One region of the Paenibacillus sp. J31P190 genome, then DNA from elsewhere that is predicted to be linked to it. Evidence: predicted binding sites of a transcription regulator. Region 1 holds the regulator's gene; each other region holds the start of a gene.

The links. Region 1 encodes LexA, which represses DNA repair genes until DNA is damaged. Its sites were predicted from a motif close to CGAACATATGTTCG; they were not measured.
Region 2: the regulator LexA is predicted to act here: its motif matches at 1,638-1,651, upstream of AC58U0_RS35980 (YhjD family protein).
Region 3: the regulator LexA is predicted to act here: its motif matches at 1,722-1,735, upstream of recA (recombinase RecA).

What each region holds. Positions count from the first base shown of each region.
Region 1 is NZ_JCAUAS010000002.1:249,067-255,029, reverse strand. Features, by position in the region: gene AC58U0_RS04785 (methionine gamma-lyase family protein) at 1-282, shown strand, start outside; gene AC58U0_RS04780 (MerR family transcriptional regulator) at 378-788, shown strand; gene glnA (type I glutamate--ammonia ligase) at 829-2,169, shown strand; gene AC58U0_RS04770 (aminopeptidase) at 2,279-3,517, shown strand; gene lexA (transcriptional repressor LexA) at 4,092-4,709, opposite strand; gene AC58U0_RS04760 (LysM peptidoglycan-binding domain-containing protein) at 4,858-5,265, shown strand; gene AC58U0_RS04755 (DUF896 domain-containing protein) at 5,409-5,591, shown strand; gene AC58U0_RS04750 (HAD family hydrolase) at 5,635-5,963, shown strand, end outside.
Region 2 is NZ_JCAUAS010000047.1:7,653-13,615, reverse strand. Features, by position in the region: gene AC58U0_RS35985 (DNA polymerase IV) at 1-1,252, opposite strand, end outside; gene AC58U0_RS35980 (YhjD family protein) at 1,252-1,620, opposite strand; partial or broken gene AC58U0_RS35975 (cytochrome ubiquinol oxidase subunit I) at 2,430-3,778, shown strand; gene AC58U0_RS35970 (cytochrome d ubiquinol oxidase subunit II) at 3,775-4,803, shown strand; gene cydS (cytochrome bd oxidase small subunit CydS family protein) at 4,808-4,909, shown strand; gene AC58U0_RS35960 (transporter substrate-binding domain-containing protein) at 4,957-5,766, opposite strand; gene AC58U0_RS35955 (twin-arginine translocase TatA/TatE family subunit) at 5,923-5,963, opposite strand, start outside.
Region 3 is NZ_JCAUAS010000006.1:68,400-74,362, forward strand. Features, by position in the region: gene AC58U0_RS13745 (regulatory protein RecX) at 1-529, opposite strand, end outside; gene recA (recombinase RecA) at 606-1,649, opposite strand; gene AC58U0_RS13755 (competence/damage-inducible protein A) at 1,825-3,075, opposite strand; gene pgsA (CDP-diacylglycerol--glycerol-3-phosphate 3-phosphatidyltransferase) at 3,240-3,827, opposite strand; gene rimO (30S ribosomal protein S12 methylthiotransferase RimO) at 3,824-5,152, opposite strand; gene AC58U0_RS13770 (YajQ family cyclic di-GMP-binding protein) at 5,281-5,772, opposite strand; gene AC58U0_RS13775 (helix-turn-helix domain-containing protein) at 5,915-5,963, opposite strand, start outside.

The sequences.
Region 1 (5,963 bases):
TTCACGTCGGCGGATCACTTGATCACGTTCGTGCAGGGCATCCAGAAGGCGGCTGCCGTGGATTCGCACGTTGTGCCGGAGCCGTGGGATATGCCCGGCTATGAGCATCCCGTCATTATGGCGGCCGGGACGTTCATTCAAGGCGGCAGTCTGGAGCTGTCCGCAGATGCGCCGATTCGTGAGCCCTATATCGCCTATTTGCAGGGCGGGCTTACCTACTCACACTGTAAGTTAGGGGTACTTACAGCAATCCAACATATGGAAGACAAGGGATTGTTGTGAAAAATAAGACTGTGAACAAACCTGACACTCCTTGACACATTCTTGTTACAAAGGTACAATAAGATAGAGGTATTTACTGACCAGGAGTGATTAGCATGAGTGATGAAATACGTAGAAATATGGCGTTATTCCCAATCGGGATCGTCATGAAGCTGACTGATTTAACCGCAAGACAAATTCGTTATTATGAGCAGCATGAACTTATTATTCCAGCTAGAACGGCTGGTAATCAACGACTGTATTCGTTTAATGATGTAGAACGACTTCTTGAAATTAAAGATTTAATTGAAAAAGGTGTAAACATCGCTGGGATCAAGCAGGTTCTTATCCCTGTCGATAAAGATTCTGAAGATGCAACAATACTGAACGAGCACACAGAAGTTAAGCGTAAAGAATTAACCGACTCCCAACTGCACAAAATGCTTAAGCAGCAGTTGATTGGCGGAGGTAAACGCCCTGATCAGGTTTCCCTGATTCAAGGTCAGCTTTCCCGATTTTATAAATAGCATTTCTTAATCGCTCGTAAATTGAGAGGAGACTGCACACATGAGCTACAACAACAATTTTTCCAAAGAAGATATCTTACGCATTGCCAAAGAAGAAAATGTTCGGTTCATTCGTTTGCAATTTACGGACTTGATGGGAAGCATCAAGAACGTAGAAATTCCTTACAGCCAACTCGAAAAAGCACTCGACAACAAGATGATGTTCGATGGTTCTTCCATTGAGGGTTATGTGCGTATTGAAGAGTCTGATATGTATTTGTATCCTGATTTGGATACATGGGTTATTTTCCCATGGGTTACCGAAAGCAAAGTAGCACGCTTAATCTGCGATATTTATATGCCAGACGGCAGACCTTTCGCAGGAGATCCGCGTGCTATCTTGAAAAATGCATTGAAACAAGCTGAAGAAATGGGCTTTACGGCCATGAACGTAGGTCCTGAACCAGAATTCTTCTTGTTCAAAACGGATGAAAAAGGCAATCCAACAACGGAACTAAATGACCAAGGCGGTTATTTCGATTTGGCTCCGATGGATTTGGGCGAAAACTGCCGCCGCGATATCGTGTTGACGCTTGAAGAGATGGGCTTTGAAATTGAAGCATCCCACCACGAAGTGGCGCCAGGTCAACATGAAATCGACTTTAAATACGCAGATGCGATTAAAGCGGCTGACCAAATTCAAACCTTCAAGCTCGTCGTCAAAACCGTTGCTAGACAACATGGTTTGCATGCGACCTTTATGCCTAAACCTTTGTTCGGTATGAACGGTTCTGGTATGCACTGTCACCAATCCTTATTCAAAGGTGATGTAAATGCCTTTTATGAAGAGAACGATAAATTAGGTTTAAGTAATGTAGCTAGACATTATATGGCGGGTGTTCTTCGTCATGCACGTTCTTTTGCTGCGATTACAAACCCTACTGTTAACTCTTACAAACGTCTTGTGCCTGGTTATGAAGCGCCTGTATATGTAGCATGGTCCGCAAGTAACCGTAGTCCAATGATCCGTATTCCAGCATCCCGCGGGTTAAGCACTCGAGTTGAAGTACGTAACCCGGATCCGGCTGCTAATCCTTACTTGGCTCTTGCTGTTATGCTTGCTGCCGGACTGGATGGCATTAAGAACAAAATGCAGCTTCCTCCTCCTACTGATCGTAACATCTATGTGATGACTGAAGAGGAAAGAGAGAGCGATGGTATTCCTACTTTACCATTGAACTTGAAACAAGCGTTGGACGAGCTGCTTCGCAATGATGTGATTTGCGATACACTTGGCGAACATGCTCTGGCTCATTTCTATGAACTTAAAGAAATTGAGTGGGATATGTACCGCACACAAGTTCACCAATGGGAAAGAGATCAATATCTGTCCCTTTATTAATCGCCTAGCAAGTTGATATTAAGCAACAATTAGATATGAAAAGCCCGTCAGCCTTCAGGAACGATTCTGAACTGATGGGCTTTTTCACGCGAAGGAGATCATAAGTATGTTGGACAACTTTCAAATTAATTTGGAGAAGTACGCTGAGCTTGTAGTTAAGGTTGGGGTTAACCTCCATAAAGGCCAGGATCTGATGATAGAGTCGCCGATAGAATCCTTAGATTTAACTAGACTTATCGTGAAAAAAGCCTATGAGGAAGGGGCAAATTTTGTCCAAGTGCACTGGCAGGATGATGTGATAACTCGCAGCAGATTTGAATATGCCAATGATGAAGCTTTTGATTATTATCCAGAGTGGTATACGAGTATGTTAGAACGCTTTGTAGAAAATGGTGGAGCTTTACTGAATATCAAAGTACCGGATCCTGATTTGTACGCAGGTATTGATGCAAGCATGATTTCTAGAGCATCCAAATCGATGGCTACGGCTAGAGCAAAGTATCAACACTATGTGAGAACAAGTAAGTTCAGTTGGTGCTTAATCAAAGCGCCTACGGTAGCGTGGGCATCCAAAGTGTATGCCGATTTGCCTGAAGAACAGAGGGTAGATGCGATGTGGGAGGCAATTTTCCGGATAAATCGCGTTTATGAAGAGGATCCGGTAGCTGCTTGGCGAGTTCATATGGATCAATTGAAGCGCGTTCGCAGCGTGTTAAATGAGAAGCAATACGAGGCGCTTCAATATCGAGCGGCAGGTACAGATTTACGTGTCGAATTGCCGGAGGGTCACATTTGGCTTGGCGGTGATGCGGAGAACGCAAGTGGAATACGATTCGTGGCGAATATGCCAACCGAGGAAGTTTTCACGATGCCTAAGCGAACAGGTGTTCATGGGACGGTGTCGAGCACCAAGCCATTAAATGTGAATGGGGCGCTTGTGGATCGGTTTTCGTTCAAATTCGAGGACGGGAAAGTTGTGGATTATCAGGCAGAAGTCGGCTATGAGCATCTAGCAAGGTTGCTGGATATGGATGAGGGCGCACGCTATTTGGGAGAAGTTGCGCTCGTACCTTTTGATTCGCCGATCTCTAATCTTGACCGCATTTTCTACAATACGGGCATCGATGAGAATGCATCCTGCCATCTGGCCTTAGGCAGCTGCTACCCGATCAATTTGCAGGATGGCGTATCTTTATCAAGTGAAGAGCTGAAAGCTCGAGGTGGGAACACCAGTTTGATTCATGTGGATTTCATGATTGGGACGGCTGATCTTGAGATCGATGGTGTTCTTGGTGATGGTACAATTGAGCCTATTTTCCGTCGTGGAAATTGGGCGCTTGCATTTTAGTTGTATTTATCTGATTTGTTAGCTTAATTCCAAAGGTGTGAGTACTCCTGGGTTTATCAAGGGGTTAGATAGCAGATAGCAGATAGCAGATAGCTGATGAAGACCGCAGAAGGAAAAAGGAAGCTAGAAGCTAGAAAATAGAAAATAGAAAATAGAAAATAGAAGTCTCTAGAGACCGCTAATTTGTTCAAAAGTGTGGAAATATTAAGAATAGAAGTCTTTAAAGACTCCTATTCCTTAAAGTTGAATCAAATAGGGCCAAATATTACCGAATAGAAGTCTCAAGAAGCTTCTATTTCCGCAAAATTTGATCATAATGACGTAATAGCAGTCTCTAAAGGCTCTTATCTGAATCCACAGTTCAGCCTTTTTGGCTATGACGGGATTAAAGCCCATTTCATTAACTTTGAAATATCTATACTTGGATCGATTGCCTCACTATCTTTTAAGTTCCTCAATTTGCCCCATTGCTCCATGTAATTTAAGGCTGTTTACATCCAAAAGAACCGAGGGACTATTGTCCTCTCGGTTCTTTATCATTGGCATTGTATGTAGAATAAGGGCTGTAGTGCTATTACATATCCCGGAACAAACCAATGACACGGCCAAGAATCGTAACATGTTTCAAAAGGATTGGCTGCAAAGCCGAGTTCTCCGGTTGAAGACGAATATGATCCTTCTCCTTGTAAAAGCGTTTCACCGTTGCTTCATCATCTTCCGTCATTGCTACAACAATGTCCCCGTTATTAGCGGTTTGCTGCTGCTTTACGATGACATAATCGCCATTATGAATACCGGCTTCGATCATACTGTCACCCATGACGCTAAGCATGAACACATTATTATCTCCTACCATGCTGACAGGAAGAGGGAAGTAGTCTTCGATGTTCTCTGTTGCTGTAATAGGCACACCGGCTGTAACTTTACCAACGAGAGGTACACGAGCTACAGAAACTGCAAAATGCGTTTCCGCACCGTCAAGTCCTAGAATTTCAATAGCACGCGGCTTTGTAGGATCTCGACGAATCATACCTTTCTTCTCAAGACGCTCCAAATGTCCATGAACTGTAGAACTAGAAGCTAGTCCAACTGCCTCGCCGATTTCTCTAACGGAAGGTGGGTACCCCTTATCTTTCACTTCATTCTTAATGAATTCCAATATAGCTTGTTGACGCTGCGAAATCTTACTCAATAGTTATCACTCCAATACTGGGAATCATTACCCAAAGTATAACATAGAACCCGAGTTCGTACAAACATAAGTTCGAGAGAAAGGGTTGACTCAAACATGTGTTCGTGTTATTCTAATACCAGAACAAATGTTTGGGAGATGATTATTCATGTATATGGCTTATACAAACACTAACACAACAAACGCACCTCATAGATCTGCTAGCACATCCAAAGGGATGACATTTCATTCTAGTTATACAAAAGCAATTGTTCGCTTCATTTTATTAGCAGTTATTCTTGGTACTGTGTTTTCATTTGGTGCTATGGTTCAAGCCTATGCAGGGGATGGGGCTGCAACTGCAAAGACCGCAGTTTCCATGACACCTATTAACATCACTCCGAAAGCTGTCGTACAAGATCAAGTCGTTATTCAACGTGGAGACACACTCTGGGATATTGCTTCCACACATAAAAAAAGCGATGAGAACGTTCGTTCCTACACACATAAATTAAAGACAATCAATCATTTATCCACCAGCTCCTTGAAAGAAGGACAGGTTTTATTGCTTCCTTAAATTCACTCTGCTATTTTTAATAGACTCTAAATATGATGAGGCTTGGACACATGTTCCTATGCCTCTTTTTGTTGTCTCTTGACATTCCTTAATAGGGATGGCAAAGTAGTACTCATATTGAATTTTTGACTGGGAGGATCATTATGAGTGACAACATGGAAGAGAATATCGAACGTATTAATGAGCTTGCTCGTAAAGCGAAAACTGTTGGCTTAACAGATGCGGAAATCGATGAACGCAACGAACTCAGAAAGAAATATATTGAAGCATTCCGCGGCAATCTTAAAGTTCAACTTGATTCCATCAAGTTTACGGACGAAGAGTAATCGCTGCTCATATAGATACAACATTCAAAAGGGGAAATGAATGATGACGTTGAAAGCTGTGCTTTTTGATTTAGATGACACGCTTCTGTGGGATGATCGCAGTGTGCAGGAAGCATTCGAAGCGACATGTGCTGAAGCTGCAAAGCACGTTGCGGTGAATCCCGCGGAATTGGAAGCCTCTGTTCGCAAGGAAGCGCGTTCTTTATATGAATCTTTTGAAACCTTTGCGTTTACGAAGATGATTGGGATTAATCCCTTTGAAGGCTTATGGGCTAATTTCACACAAGGTGAGAATGAGAATTTTCGTAAGCTTGAGAAACTAGCGCCAGGATATCGTACGGAGTCTTGGACAAGAGGGCTTGCGGCGTTGGG
Region 2 (5,963 bases), on a different contig from region 1:
TTTTTCCGGCTCTATCTACTGCGAGACCGGCTTTCATCAGACTTGATGCGCGGATGAGTGCCGTACTACCAAAACGGTCTTTAATACCATCCACGACACGATCGAGCTCACGAACCTTAGTAACATCTTCGAATAAATCCAATTGCGTGATCTCTTCATCAGCAAGTGATCCGAGCGTGACGCCGACTTTACGTACAGGTAGACCATTCCAATTGCGATGAAATATCTCGCGAACAGATCGATATACTTTCAGCGTATTATTCGTACACAGCGGCATTTTCCGTTGCTGACTAAAACCTGTCGGTGCATCGTATGGAGAGCACATGCAAAAAACATGAACAGTTCCACTCGTAAACCCTTTTGCTCGTGCATCCCGACATACCTCCTCGGTTAATTCCAAGAGTACAATATCAACTTCTTCCGCGGTCGTATAGTCTCGAGGCAAAGTCATTCCATGCCCGATTGATTTAGGCATTACGTCAAACGTTCCTGGTGTGACTGGACTGTCATCTAATCCGTTGGCAGTACGCCACATTACCTCAGCCTGTATGTCTGACTGTTTACCAAAACGAGCTCGAAACTTCTGCTTGAGAGTCGCAAGAGGTGTCCTAGCAACATGGCCTATTGTCGTCATGCCGAGTGCGACGAAGTGGCGAGTCATTCGCGATCCAACTCCATACATCTTATCCACGGTTAGTGGCCACAACTCACGCTCCACATCTTCTTTTCCAAGTGTAAAAATGCCATTTACGTTCATCTTTGCGAAATTATCAGTCGCTTGCTTTGCAAGTATCTTGGTCGGCCCAATACCTACGCGAATCCGTATGTTCATGGAGGCTGCAACTTTTTTTTGAATCGTGATTGCCAACTCTTCAGGTGAACAATGGAAATGTTTAAGTGAACCTGACACGTCCAAAAACTGTTCATCTATTGAAAATACCTCTACCAAGTCCGTATATTCCTTGTAAATGTCAGTAATGGCAAGTGATACATCTATATAACGTTGCATGTGTGGGCGCATTACGATAGCGTCTGGACACAATTGGAGCGCTTCACCAAGCCGCTGAGCTGTACTAACTCCAAAGCTTTTAGCGATTGGGCATGCCGCCAAGATAATACCTGATCTCCTAGCCGGGTCCCCAGCCACAACAACAGGAAGATTTTCGAGACCCGGATGAGTCGCCTTTTCAACACTTGCATAGAACGACTGGCAGTCCGAGAGGAATATCGTCCTCTGACGTTTCTCGCTCATCACAACGCCCTCCTCATATTCATGAGCGTGGTCATAAGCTCGGCCTTGACCAAACTGCGAAGCATTGTGAAATGATGAATGTAGCCGCGGACCTTGTATTCAACGTTAATCCCGACTGCATTCGTGGTTGTGTTTAGTACTTTGATATCACGTTTTTTCATACTACTCTTAATACTTTGTAATTGAGGATAAATCGCTGTCTCAACCTCTCTCAAATAATAAAGAACATGATTATAAACAATTTTGTCCTTGTTAACTTTGAGTTCCTCCATATCTCTTGTTAGCATATCGAGTAGAATGGGTAACAACGTGAATTCTTTAATAATTTGAACATCCTCTTCATTCTCAACTCTCAGATCAACACTCATGTTTTCACCACCATACGCGAACATGTATTCGTGTTAATTATTATATACCGAACACGTATTCGTTATGCAAGTGAATTTTATGGAATTCAAATTGGAAATTAAGTATTCTGATTACAATGTATTTCTGCAACGATTAACTGGATCATTGACAAATCACATTAAGGAAATTATTATATAAATTATCAAATAATGTGTTCATCCATTTATCGTGTATAGTGATCTTGTTTATCCGGAAGCACCGGTTGAATACCCTCCTAGAGGTTTCAACACGGTGTTTTTTTACTTCAAAAAATGAAGAGAGGAGTAATACAATGAAGAAGTTTGAGGAAATATTCGAATTTAAGTTTAAAGAACAGTCAATAACTTTAAACGTAGCAACCTGGGCACTATACTTTACAAAGCAATTGAAAGAACAATCTATTGAGGTTGACATCTTCCGTAATGGAGAGTTGTGGATCCATCAACTGAACTTATAAGGCATAACACAAAGAAATTAATAGCAGATGTCCAGAAGTGATAAGGTAGTGTTTGACTCGCGCATCGGTCTACTCCACCCTCTCGTTAATAAAGTTGTAATACTTTGTTCAAACCGTATTCACATATTATGTGAAAAAAATCACATACATCGAGTAAGATAGAAATAAATAACAAATCAAATTGAAATCAGAAGGTGATACCACTTGAACCAATCTCGAAAACATGAAAAACGATTGATGTACCTGATGTTCATTGTTGCTTTTGTCATGTTCCTCTCTTTTATCCGCAAGTTTTTTTGAACTTATGAAAGTTAACAAAGGAGATGAGTCCATATGCCTATCTACGATTCCGTATTTTATAGCCGCCTACTCACTGAGACCACACTGGCATTTCATATCATTTTCGCTACCATCGGCGTTGGCGTTCCGGTCATGATTATGTTGGCTGAGTTAGCCAGCATTAAACGTAAAGATCCCTATTATGCGTTGCTAGCACGAAGGTGGGCTCGAGGATTCGTTATCACCGTTGCTATTGGCGTGGTTACTGGTACTGCCATCGGGCTTCAACTCAGCCTATTGTGGCCGAAGTTCATGGAGATTGCTGGGCAAGCGATTGCACTTCCGTTATTTCTTGAAACCTTTGCCTTTTTCATCGAGGCTATCTTCTTAGGCATTTATTTATATACATGGGAACGATTAAAGCCTAAACATCATCTGTTACTTCTCGTGCCTGTTGTCATTGGCTCCTCTGCCTCAGCATTTTTTATTACAACTGTGAATGCATTCATGAATACGCCGCAAGGCTTCACTCTAAAAGATGGCTTGATTACGAATGTACAGCCGATTCTAGCTATGTTTAATCCATCCATGCCTACCAAAGTTGCACATGTACTTTCCTCAGCCTACATGACCAGCGCATTCATCTTGGCTGCTATAGCGGCCTACTCCCTTCTCAGGAAAAAAGGGGACACTTTATACGCCAAGAAAGCTTTAAAGCTGACCGTTACTGCTGGGCTCGTATTCGCCATAACTACGGCAATGATCGGTGATCTATCAGCAAAATTTCTAGCTCATACTCAGCCCGAAAAACTTGCCGCAGCCGAGTGGCATTTCGAAACGTCTACGAATGCACCGCTCGTTCTTGGTGGTATTTTGACTGAAAATAATGAGGTTAAATATGCGTTGAAAATTCCGTATGCATTAAGTATTTTGGCAGGCGGAACTCCCGGAACCGAAGTAAAGGACTGAATGATATTCCGAAAGATCTTCGTCCTCCTTTGTACGTGCATTATTTCTTTGACGCTATGGTTGCTATAGGGATATTTGTGATTGTCGTTGGCATTTGTCATATGTGGTACGCACGCAAAAAATCCCGTAAACCTTATCCGAGATGGCTTCTAGCAATTATCGTTGGGTGTGGTCCTCTTTCCATGCTAGGCATTCAATGTGGATGGTTTTACGCGGAGGTTGGCCGACAACCATGGATATTGCGTGGATATATGAAGGTAGCTGATGCCGCTACAACTTCACAAGACGTGGATACCATGTTACTGCTGTTCTGTTTACTTTATATCGTTTTAGCATTGACCGCAGTAAAAGTGTTATCCAAACTTTTCAGAAAAAACGATGTTGCAGATGAACTGATTGCACTTGGTATTTTCGGAGGGAGGACCAAAGAATGAGCCTAGAACTAATTGGGATAACGGTATTGTGGATCTTTTTATACGGATATTTAATTGTGGCATCCATTGATTTTGGTGCTGGTTTCTTCAGTTACTATTCGGTTATTACGATGAAAAAGCATATCATTCATAAGATCATTGAAAGATATTTGTCTCCTGTCTGGGAAGTTACCAATGTATTCTTAGTTTTCTTCTACGTCGGTATGGTTGGATTCTTCCCTGAAACAGCACGTTATTATGGTACTGCGTTACTCGTGCCAGGCAGTGTGGCTATCATATTGTTAGCCATAAGAGGAGCCTACTACGCTTTCAGCAACTATGGTTCCAAGGATAACAAATGGTACATGCTGCTCTATGGAGCTACGGGCTTATTCATCCCTGCAACCCTTTCTACGGTACTAACCATTTCTGAGGGTGGAATCATCGTTGAACAGAACGGCATGATTTTACTAGATTGGAGTAAGTTACTTGGGAGTCCATATACTTGGTCGGTCATACTGCTATCGCTAGTCAGCGTCCTTTATATCTCGTCCATGTTCCTTTCCTTCTATGCCTATAGAGCAAAAGACTATCCCGCTTTTGAAATTTTAAGAGGCTATGCTCTCTTTTGGAGCGGACCTACTATTCTTGCAAGTCTGCTTGTCTTTTTCGCCATAAACCAGCAAAACCCAGAACATTTCCGCAACATGCTTAACCTTGGATGGATGTTCGGAGCATCATTTCTCTGCTTTTTAGTTGCCGTCTACTTCCTCTGGAAACAAATCAAACTAGGTCTAGCGTTCATATTGGTGCTTTTGCAATTTGCTTTTGCTTTCTTTGGTTATGGTAAGGCTCATTTACCGTATATTTTATTTCCATACATCTCCATTCACGAAAACTTTACGAATCAAGCAATGGGAACTGCGCTAGTCATTGCCTTAATTGCAGGGCTTGTTATTCTAATCCCATCTCTGTTTCTGCTTATGCGTCTATTTCTTTTTGATGCTGATTATGTACAAGGTAAATTTATAAAGAAGGGTGACTAAACCTATGGAACACATGCTAATCCAATATGCTCCACCGATATTTGTTCTATGTTCACTTGTTTTTATGATTCTATGGGTTCCAAGGGCATCCGACGTGAAAGAATAATCCGTAAGACGAATAAGTCGACTATTTACTAGTCGACTTTTCTTTCCTTATGATTCGTGTTCAATATCCTTTTCCATGTCGTGTTTAAGCTCTTTAGGCATTTTTTCTGGTTTACTTCCAAACCACTTCGTATAGAGAGCTTCATAAGTTCCATCTTTGGAGACTGCTATAATGGCCTTATTGATCTTTCCCATGTACATGTTCCGCTTTTTAGCAACGATTGCGTAGCTATCTTTGTTGAAAACTTCCCCTACTTTTTTAGCTTTTCCTTCTGCTGAGTTTTGCACATAATCTTGAATGCTGTGCTCTTCAAAAACAACTGCATCAACGTTTTTATTTTTCAAATCATCGTAAGCATCGGAGATATTCGCATAGCTCCTTATTTTGATCCCTTGAATTTCACTCGCAACATGATAAGCTGTCGATCCATTCCTAGTTGCCACCACTTTCTTGGCCAAGTCATCTTTGCCTTTAATCCCCTCGTTATCTGATGCGGTGAGTATCGCTTCTCCCGATTGAAAATAAGGATCTGAATAGTCTAATTTGTTTTTGCGAGCATTCGTGACGGTCATTCCGGCGATTGCCAAATCCACATCGCCTGATTTCACACTTTTGTTCAACTCACCGTATTCCATCGCTACCCATTCATATTTTAGTTTCGCCTTTTTAGCAATGGCTTGCCATAATTCCACTTCGAAGCCTTTCTTCTCTTCCCCCTCTGTATACGTAAAGGGACGGTTGTTTTTCTCGATACCGACTTTGATCGCTTCATCTTTCGAACATCCTGTGAAAGCTAGCGTTACCAAGAGAACGATCAACAGCATGATCCCCTGCTTGCTTCGAACTCGTATATTCATTGCCTTTTATGCCCTCCTTATCAGGTAAACAACGGTATTATTTGTAAATTGTTAATCGGTTATGCAGATATGGCAGCACATATTGTGCAAGTTTTAATTCAGGAGTTTAAAAAATATGAAAAAGACCAATCCGCAAAATGTGGATTGGTCTTCTATTCATTCTACTTTCTGCTTCTCTTTGGTATCTTCTTCTAACA
Region 3 (5,963 bases), on a different contig from region 1:
ATTTCGTTTGGCCCAACTTCATTGCCCCTGTATACTCATCTTCGGGATTGATAGTCTCCATAGCATTTTTAACTAATTCTTTATCAATGCCTCTTTGTTGTAGCTCCTGTCGAATGAGATTACGACCTTTTCGTTGCGAAATAATGCGATTATCTGTCCACATTTTCGCAAATTCCTCATCATTGATATAATTTTGCTGGACTAGCTTCTCACATGCCCATGCAATAATAGGCACTTCGAATCCTTTTTCTTTCAGCTTACGTTTTACTTCACTTAATGAATGAGGTCGTCTGCCTATCATGCTTATTGCCTTTATATAGGCCATATTCTGTTCCTCATCAAGTGTTATACTTTCGATTTCTTTGAGATGTATGGTTTCCCCTTTATTTAACCGATGCTTGATTAAAATATCTTCATGAACGGAGAATGCGTATTCTTCATTTAGAAATATATTGTATCGATGCTTCCCACGCTTCTGTTTCTCAACCTTGGTGATGATTAACAAAGGTTGTTGCTCTTCACTATTCAAAACTAACCAACTCCTTCAATGAAGAAAAGCACCTTAACACAAGGTTTAAGGTGCTTTCATGTATGATCATTTAAACTTATTCGAAATCTGGTTCTAACTCATCATCTTCCTCGTCAACATTAAGAGGGATTGCTTTGATTAAATTACTGTTCTCTCGAATCCGTAATTCAATCGTTTCCGAGATACTTTTGTTATCTTTCAAAAACTGCTTCGAATTCTCACGGCCTTGACCAAGACGCTCGCCTTCATACGAATACCAAGCTCCGCTTTTATTAACGATATCCATCTCTGTTCCGATATCAATAATACTGCCTTCGCGTGAAATTCCTTCACCGTACATAATATCCACTTCCGCTTGTTTGAACGGTGGAGCTACTTTATTCTTAACGACTTTAATTCGTGTGCGGTTACCAACCATATCATTACCTTGCTTGATCGTTTCCACACGACGAACATCTAGCCGAACGGATGAATAGAACTTAAGTGCACGGCCACCAGGTGTTGTCTCTGGGTTACCGAACATGACGCCAACTTTTTCACGCAATTGGTTAATGAAAATCGCGATAACCTTGGACTTGTTGATCGCACCAGACAGCTTACGAAGTGCTTGGGACATCAAACGAGCCTGCAGACCCACGTGAGAATCACCCATGTCGCCTTCAATCTCTGCTTTAGGCACTAATGCCGCTACAGAGTCAATAACAATAATATCTACAGCACCACTTCGCACTAGTGCTTCAGCGATCTCAAGTGCTTGTTCACCGGTATCCGGCTGAGAGAGTAGAAGCTCATCTATATTAATACCAAGCTTGCTTGCATAAGAAGGATCCAATGCGTGCTCCGCATCGATAAAAGCTGCTTGTCCACCATTCTTCTGTACTTCTGCGATAGCATGCAGAGCTACCGTAGTTTTACCAGAAGACTCGGGTCCATATACTTCAATAATTCTTCCGCGTGGAAATCCACCTATTCCAAGAGCGATATCAAGCGCAAGAGAGCCGGATGAAATCGTTTCAACTTGCATATGTGTAGATTCTCCAAGCTTCATAATGGAGCCTTTTCCGAACTGTTTCTCAATTTGACGTAAAGCATTATCAAGTGCTGCGCGACGATCTGACAAAACACTCACTTCCTTCTTCTATCATTATAGGTATATGATAACTTGTTTTCAGGTGTTTGCCAAGCATTTTTTCGAACATACATTCGACTTTTTAGCGAACAAACAAAAAACCGCAACAAAGTTATCGCTTTGTTACGGTTCTTCCGTTAACACTTAGTTTCATTATATGCGAACTCTAGCTATCTTTCAACTGTTTCCATAAATGATAGAGTGCGGTTTTGGCCGCTCTATGCTTGATGGACTCCCGATTACCAGATAGCTGCAGAGTAATAACCCTTGTTGCTACGTCTTTTTGAGCAAAACCTATATAAACAAGCCCTACTGGCTTGCCTTCAGACGGACTTGGACCCGCTACACCCGTAACTGATAGTCCAAAGACACTTCCGGTCACAGTAATCAATTGCTCCGCTAAGAGGGTCGCTGTCTCGCTGCTAACAGCACCTGGGGAACCCTCCCCTTCCAGCACATCCATTGGAACGCCGAGCAGCTTATGCTTCAAGGCATTAGAATAACAAATAATCCCTCCCAGAAAAGATTGGGAACTCCCCGGCACTGCAGTAATCAAATCACTTAGCATGCCGCCTGTGCAGCTTTCGGCCACAGCAAGTGTCTGTTTCTTCTCGCCAAGCAATTGCAGCACAATCGTTTCGATGGGAACATCTTGGTCGGCATAGAGATGCTCTCCTAATCGCTTTCTAATCTCTAGTTCAGTCGCTTGAAGATTCCGTTCACCTTCCAAAGGTGTCTGTGCACGTGTTGTTAAGCGAATCGTCACTTCGCTTTCTTTGGCATATGGAGCGATCGTTGGGTCCGTTTGAGCTTGGATAAGATCAAGTAATTGATGCTCCAAATTAGATTCACCGATGCCGGCAAATTTAAGCATTTTGGAATATAGCGGAATCTCATTAGTCATCCGTGCACGCAGCCAAGGGGCCGCATACTTGGCGAACATAGGCTTCATTTCTTTGGGCGGGCCAGGCAGCAGAATGAAATGTGTCCCTTCGTATGTAAATGCATTACCAACTGCAAGTCCTGTTTCGTTATGTAAAGGATCACTTCCCTCTATCATCATCGCTTGTCGTCTATTGCTTTCCACCATATGGATCCCGCGTGACTGGAACATATCCGTGATTATTTTCATAGAGGGCTCATGCAAAATCAATTCACGGCCAACAAACGCAGCAAGCACATCTTTCGTCAAATCATCCTGCGTAGGTCCAAGACCTCCTGTACAAATAACCACGTCAGCCCTTGAAGCGGCTAATTTGAAGCTATCTAGCAACCTCTGTTCATTGTCACCAACGACAGTTTGGAAATACATATCTACGCCAAGCGCAGCACATTCTCTGGAGAGAAATTGAGCATTTGTATTTACAATTTGGCCTAGTAAAAGTTCCGTTCCAACTGCGATTATCTCAGCTTTCATTTCGAATTCCCTCCTTAAAATGAGAAAACCTCTACCCTCGGCCATTCAAAGATGAGTGACCTCATATTGGGATTTTGGTCTCCAACCAAAGATCCCTGATGCGGCGAGACTTTGGTCTACGACCAAAGATCCCTAATGTGGTAGAAAAAACACAATAGGTTGCCCTATTGCGCTTTTTCTGAAAAATCTATGACATGCTTATTTTTTACAAAGTACTCTACACCTGAATACACGGTAATAATTGCTGCTACCCAACTAGCTATAACATCAAAAGGAAAGTGCAGAAACGTAAAAGGAAAATTATTGATAAGTAGTGCAATGATGGCTGTAATCTGAGCTGCCGTCTTCGCTTTTCCCCATTTGCTAGCTGCCATCACGGTGCCTTCCAATAGAGCAATTTGGCGAAGTCCTGTGACAGCCCACTCTCTACTGATAATGACAATGACAATCCAAGCATCTACTTTGCCCATTTCCACTAATGAGACGAGCACAGCCGTAACAAGCAGCTTATCCGCTAAAGGATCAAGCAGCTTGCCCAAGTTAGTTACAAGATTACGTTTTCTGGCAATGTAACCATCTAAACTATCTGTACTCGCTGCAATAATGAAAATTAAAGCAGCAATAATTTGATTATACGTTATGCTAAATTCCTCTATCCGTATATGAGGGAATTTCACCTTAATCAACAGAAAAAACATGATAATAGGTACTAATAAAATCCTCGCCACGGTGATGCGGTTAGCTAGGTTCATGCAATTACCTCCCCAGATAAGTCAAACTCATAAGAGTGGGTAATGCGAACTTTAGCTAGTTCACCTATGTTAAGCTTCGCATTCGACACGAATACTTCTCCATCAATCTCAGGAGCATCAAATTGGGAACGCCCAATATATACATCACTTCTACCATCGTATCTTTCGATCAGCACGTCAATTTCCTGCCCGATGCGGCGTCCGCCACGCAGATTCGAGATTTCACGCTGAATTTCCATAATCGCGTTCGCGCGGTACTCTTTTACATCATCAGGAACTTGGTCCGGTAAACGAGCTGCTGGCGTATCATCTTCCTTGGAATAGGCAAAAACACCAAGACGGTCAAACTGAACATCGCGAACAAATTGTTTCAAGTTCTCAAAATCTTGTTCAGTTTCGCCTGGGAAACCTACGATTAGTGATGTGCGTAGGGCTACATCAGGAATCGCTTCACGAATTTTACGAACCAGTTCACGCGTATCCTTCTGACGGCCAGGTCTGCGCATCCGTTTGAGGATAGAATCTTCACTGTGTTGAAGCGGCATATCGATGTACTTACATACCTTCGGATTAGATGCCATGACAGCAATCAATTCATCACTAAAGAATCCAGGGTATGCATAGTGCAGCCGTACCCATTCGATGCCTTCGACTTCACTCACTTTATTCAGCAAGGTCGGCAGCATGAAACCATCATATAGATCTGTTCCATAATTCGTGGAATCCTGAGCGATTAGACTAATTTCTTTAACACCCTGTGCAGCAAGATTGGCTACTTCCGCAACGATGGACTCCATGCTTCTGCTTTTGAAGCTTCCACGCATAATTGGAATACTGCAGAATGTACAAGCGTTATCACAGCCTTCAGCAATTTTCACATAGGCTGTATATCGTGGAGTAGTCATGAGTCTTGGCAGGTCCGCATCATAATTAAACACCGGATTCCCAACAAGAACCGGTTTCTTTCCGCGAAGCGCTTCATCTACGATATGGTTGATTTTATCGAAATCTCCGGTACCTACGATGCCATCAATCTCTGGCATTTCTTCCATCAACTGCTTTTTGTAGCGTTGCGTAAGACATCCTGAGACGATTAGCGCCTTGAGATTCGCTGTTTGCTTTAGTTCTGCCATATCCAAAATTGTATTAACGGATTCTTCTTTCGCTGCATCAATGAACCCGCAAGTGTTCACGATAATGACAGTAGCATCTTCCTTGTTATCAACAAGCTGAAAACCACGGCCATGAATTAATCCTGACATAATCTCGGAATCGACCAAATTCTTTTCGCATCCGAGAGTAACTACTTTAACCTTTTCTGTCATGAAAGAAACAACCTCCAATAGTCCTAAAAAACACTCCCTACCAGTATAATACAAGCCCTATAGGGTGTCAAAATGTAAAAACCCCCTATATGTAGGGGGGGACACTCCAAAGAACATCGTATGTATGCCTATTTCAAGTTTACAAATTGTAAATCAAGAGGAATTTCTGCCTTACGCAAGAGCGCAATAACGGCTTGTAAATCATCTCGACTCTTCCCGGTTACCCGGATTTGGTCACCTTGGATTTGCGTCTTAACTTTAAGCTTGGAGTCACGAATAAGAATGTTTATTTTTTTCGAGTTCTCCTGATCGACACCTTGTTTCATGCTAATTTTCTGCCTTACGGTGGAACCAGCAGCTGGTTCTACTTTACTGTACTCGAGATTCTTAATCGAGATACCGCGTTTGGTCATCTTGGCGTGCATAATATCAAGGACATTCTGAAGCTTAAACTCATCATCTGAGGTGACAACAAGCTGGTCCTTATCCAATTTAATGCTGCTTTTACTACCTTTAAAGTCAAAGCGGGTAAGGATCTCTTTTTCCGCCTGCTGTATGGCGTTGTTTAGTTCCTGCATATCCACCTTGGATACGATATCAAACGAACATTCTGAACTCATCTTAGACAAAACATCCTTTCCATCAAATTACAATAGCATTATAGCAAGAAGCCGTAAAAAAAGAAACATCCCAAGCCTCTTCGGCCTAGGATATCTCTTGGCATTTTTAATTACCCGGGAAAGCGCAGGAAACGTCAAAAAGCTAGTTTTTTTGCAAATTGAGCTGTACCCTCTTGGGGTTTGGTGTATCC